2 regions of the Shewanella sp. VK101 genome follow, and region 1 is predicted to be linked to the other one. Evidence: riboswitches for the same ligand, from Rfam matches in the RefSeq annotation. Region 1 holds a riboswitch; the other holds the start of a gene.

The links. Region 1 has a riboswitch for thiamine pyrophosphate ahead of ACSHSR_RS08000 (TonB-dependent receptor). Riboswitches for the same ligand answer to the same signal wherever they lie in the genome.
Region 2: it holds a riboswitch for thiamine pyrophosphate, as region 1 does, so the genes downstream of both, thiC (phosphomethylpyrimidine synthase ThiC) here and ACSHSR_RS08000 (TonB-dependent receptor) in region 1, are expected to answer to the same signal.

The regions. Positions count from the first base shown of each region.
Region 1 covers NZ_CM151402.1:1,772,744-1,775,140, forward strand. The annotation lists gene ACSHSR_RS07985 (PaaI family thioesterase) at 1-133, shown strand, start outside; gene ACSHSR_RS07990 (PaaI family thioesterase) at 130-582, shown strand; gene ACSHSR_RS07995 (YcfL family putative periplasmic lipoprotein) at 600-989, shown strand; TPP riboswitch at 1,137-1,246, shown strand; gene ACSHSR_RS08000 (TonB-dependent receptor) at 1,302-2,397, shown strand, end outside.
Region 2 covers NZ_CM151402.1:2,468,155-2,470,551, reverse strand. The annotation lists gene ACSHSR_RS11220 (hypothetical protein) at 1-752, shown strand, start outside; TPP riboswitch at 917-1,016, shown strand; gene thiC (phosphomethylpyrimidine synthase ThiC) at 1,245-2,397, shown strand, end outside.

The DNA.
Region 1 (2,397 bases):
CACCCGGGCCATCGCCTATCAGGACAGCATAGACGACCCCATCGCCCATGCGGTTGGCTCCTTTATGCGGATAAGCCCTGAAATGATAGGGGATACTTTCCGCAAGGCACTGATGGGTGAGGAGACGAAATGACAGATCCCAAGGCATCCATGGATGTAAAAAGCATAGTTGCTAAAGTGACAGAAACCAATGATTTCAGTCACTTGCTTGAGCATGTTCCCTATGCTCGCTTTATCGGCATGCAGGTGGACAGGTTTGGCGATGAACTGGTGTTTCGTCTGCCGGCCAAAGATGACAACATAGGTAACCCGGTACTGCCGGCCATTCACGGTGGCGTGATAGCCGGGTTTATGGAGATGTCGGCCATCATCCAGCTTATGGTGTTTATGCAAACCAGTAAGGTGCCCAAGGTGGTTGATTTTTCCATCGACTACTTACGCGCCGGTTATCATAAGGACAGCTTCGCCGAGTGCCGAATAACCCGTCAGGGGCGGCGAGTGGCCAATGTCAATATCGACTGCTGGCAAACCAACCGCAAACAGTTGATTGCAACGGCCAGGGCGCACTTTTTGATTGATTGAGAATAAGGGATTGGCAGATGAAAAAAGTCTTGGTAATAGCAGCAACCGTGCTGGCTCTGGCAGGCTGCGCCAACCATACGGCCGGGGTGTATGCCAGCTCGACCGGTGAAAGCCGCGCAGACAACAGCAGCTTTGCCCGCTCTGTGAGTGTGGGTGATCTTATGGCCAGAGGCGAGGGCGGCTTGCTCAGAGGCACAGCCACCATCAGCAGCAAGGTCGCTACCGATATGCGCATTCAGTACAAGTTCACCTGGTATGATGCCAGCGGCTATACCCTGGATGATGAAGGTGTGTCCTGGAAGTCGGTTAAGCTGCATGGTAAACAGCAGTTGCAGGTGAGCGCCGTGGCGCCGAATCCGACCGCCAGCCGTTTTGAGATCTATGTGCGCGAGGCCTTTTCAAACTAAAAGTTGAAACCTCGGCACCACTGCCGCCCGAGCCATTATTCCCGTTGAATGCTCAACACTCGGGAGTATTGGGGTGGGCGGTTTTTTTATGCCCTCGGGTACAATTTGGCAACCTGGCTCACTTTTGTTGGTAACTCGTGTATACTGGCCCGCGCCAAGGGGTGTTTACCGCATTGCGGTTGACTGAGATGTCGTATGACGAACCCTTAGAACCTGATCCGGCTAGTACCGGCGTAGGAATGGGCCACAATTCGTGCACTTTCAACTCGCTTTCTTATTGCCGGATCTCAAACTGTGAATATTTGAGGTCCTATGTCCAAGTTTACCGTACCTACTCTGCTTGCCAGCACCATTCAGATGCTGCTGTGGGCACCCGTTCATGCCGCCGATAATCCCGGTGTTGAAAATCAAGATGAGCAACAAGCCATGGAAGTGATAGTCGTCAGCGGCGACTTTCGTGGTCTGACGCTGGAGAAGATGCCCTCCAGCGTGACTGTTATCGACGAGCAGCGCATTGAAGATCAAGGCGCCGAGCATTTCGAAGACATGCTGGGTAACGTCGCCAACTTCAACTGGTCAGGTGCCAGCTCCCGGCCAAGATACTTCCAGATCCGCGGCGTAGGTGAGCAGGAGCAATACCAGGGAGCGCCCAACTCCTCTGTGGGCTTTATTATCGATGATATCGATCTCTCCGGGCTGGGCAGCGTTTCCAGCCTGTACGACCTGCAGCAGTTTGAAGTGCTGCGCGGCCCCCAGGGTACCCGCTATGGCGCCAATGCCCTGGCCGGTCTTATCTATCTCAAGAGCAATGATCCCACAGACGTGTTCGAGCACGGCGCCGAAGTCTCGCTCGGTAATGATAATCTGCAAACCTTCAGCGGCTTCAGTTCCGGCCCAGTGACAGATTCCGGCAAGTTGCTCTATCGTGTGGCGCTGCAGCAACACAAGCAGAACGGTTATCGTGACAACCTGTATCTGGGCCGTGACGATACCAATGAGCGTGATGAATTCAGCGGCCGTATCAAGCTGCGCTGGTACGCCACCGACAAGTTGCAGGCGGACTTCACTCTACTGCACGCCGATTTTGACAATGGTTATGATGCCTGGACCCTGGACAATAACGGCTTCGATACCATTACCGATGCGCCGGGCGTCGACAAGCAGCGCACCACGGGCTCCAGTCTCAAGCTGAGCTATACCGGCTTTGAGGCTTTTGAGCTGGTGTCCCTGTCAAGCTATGCCGCAACAGATCATCACCACGGTTACGACGGTGACTGGGCCAACCCGGATTACTGGGCCGGGAAAGAGTGCGGCGGCGCACCCTGTGAGTACGATTACACCTGGGATAAACGCGGTGAGCGGCGCACTCTGTCACAGGAGTTCAGATTCAGCTCCAACGAGGCCGGGC
Region 2 (2,397 bases), 700 kb from region 1:
AGCAGGCCGAATGGCAAAGAGTGGTGACAGAGCCTGCCAAACCCAAGGCGCTGCAATCCTATCTGTATTTCAGTCAGCCCAGCCCAAAACAGTTAACGCCAGCGCCGGAAGCCTTGGAGGAAGAAGCAATAACCCAGCCCAAGGAAGCGATAGAGGTTAACAAAGCTGACTCAAGCAACCGTTCTGAGTCACAAAAAACCGAGCAAAAAACTCCACAAGGCAGGGTTCAAAACCAGAATGAGCAAAGCATTCCCAAGACTCAGGCTCAAAGCGTTAAGCCTATTGGTAGAGTCATTGAAAAAACGAAAAATGCAGCCGTACCTGCGCCAGAGCGAGCAAATGACTTTAGATCGCAGCCGGCAGAGCAAGCCCAGCTGGACTTCAGTTCAAGCGCATTAAAGTCTGCCCGAAAAGTACTGCAACACTCTCAACAGCAGGCGCTGCAGCAATTATCACAGCAATATGCGGATAAGGCCACGGGACGTAAGAGCCTCAGTGAAATGGATGGGGAGATGGAGGTGCTTTGGGTCAATGACGCCGATGATTTCAATAAAGTGGCCAGTCTGGATCTGCCGCTCGACCCCAACCGTATCGTCAAGGATGGTGATACCTGCTATCGGGTCGTCAAGGTGCCGACTCCGCTCAATCCCTATGCCGAAAACTTGGGTTTCCCATTTAAGTGCGGTCAGACAGAGATGGAAAAAGCGCTCAAGGAGGCGGTGGCCAGCCGTTTAAAGCGGCTTGGTAAGTGAGTTTTGCAATCAATTTATTTGATTTGAAATAAATTGATTGTTCAATTGTTTTGATTATTTCCATTTAATTCAAATGATTAAGTTGTGATTTTAATGGATTCAATCCTGCGGCACATTTTGTCATTGGGCTTGTTTCCCGCTTCGGCTTGTGCTTATACTCGGCAGCAATCTTGTCGGAGTGCCCTCTGGGCTGAGACCGTTTATTCGGGATCCGTTGAACCTGATCAGGCTAGCACCTGCGAAGGAAACAAGCATTCAGCTGCAGCATTACCGCAGCCACTGCGAGCAAAAATCTATGCCAAAGGCTTTAAAGAGCCGAGGCGATATCTGGCTTCTCAAGCGGACATTGAACTGACCTGAAACCACGAGGTCAGTCTGCCAACACCGCCGGAGGAGGACTCCAAATCAAGGAGTTTAACCAGTCAGCTTGCGCCGCTTATTATTCAACTCTCCTGACAAGCAATTTCATTTTCCAAAAGAGTGAGCTTGCTTATGTCAAATCGTCAATCCAATCGTCGTCAAACCCGTGAGGCCGCCCAGGCCTTTATCGATAACCTTAAACCCTTGCAGCATCCCAATTCACAGAAGCTGTTTGTTCAGGGCTCCCGGGCCGATATTCAGGTTGCCATGCGCCAAATCAGGCAGACAGACACCCGAATACCAACCCAAGATGGCAGTGAGCAATTTGAACCCAATCCCGCCGTACGTGTTTATGATTGTGCCGGCCCTTATTCAGATCCCAACGCGGCTATCAATGTGCGCCAGGGCCTGGATAAACTGCGCCAGGGCTGGATCTTAGAGCGTGATGATACGCAAGAGCTGACTTCGGTCAGCTCCAGTTTTACCCAGCAGAGGCTGGCGGATGAAGGGCTGGATCATTTGAGATTCGACGCTTTGCCCAAACCGCGCCGGGCCAAGCCGGGTAAGCGGGTGACCCAATTGCATTACGCCCGCGCCGGCATTATCACTCCTGAAATGGAATATATCGCCATTCGTGAAAATATGGCCCGGGCCAACGAAGCGCTTGCCAAAGATCCGCAACTGGCCCGCAAAGCCAAAGGAGAAGCCTTTGGCGCTATAGTTGCCACGCCGATAACCCCTGAGTTTGTTCGCAGCGAAGTGGCTCGTGGCCGCGCCATTATTCCCGCCAACATCAACCATCCGGAAGCTGAGCCTATGATTATCGGCCGTAACTTTTTGGTGAAGGTCAACGCCAATATCGGTAATTCGGCGGTGACCTCTTCCATCGAGGAAGAGGTGGAAAAACTGGTGTGGGCCACCCGTTGGGGCGCCGATACGGTGATGGATCTGTCCACCGGCCGTTATATCCACGAAACCCGCGAATGGATAGTGCGCAACTCGCCTGTGCCCATAGGTACTGTGCCCATCTATCAGGCGCTGGAAAAGGTCAACGGCATTGCCGAAGATCTCAGTTGGGAAGTGTTTCGCGACACCCTGATAGAGCAGGCCGAACAAGGAGTGGATTACTTCACCATTCATGCCGGGGTCTTGCTGCGTTATGTGCCCATGACGGCCAATCGGGTGACAGGTATGGTATCTCGTGGCGGCTCCATTATGGCCAAGTGGTGCCTGAGCCATCATAAGGAAAACTTCCTCTACAGCCATTTCCGCGACATCTGTGAGC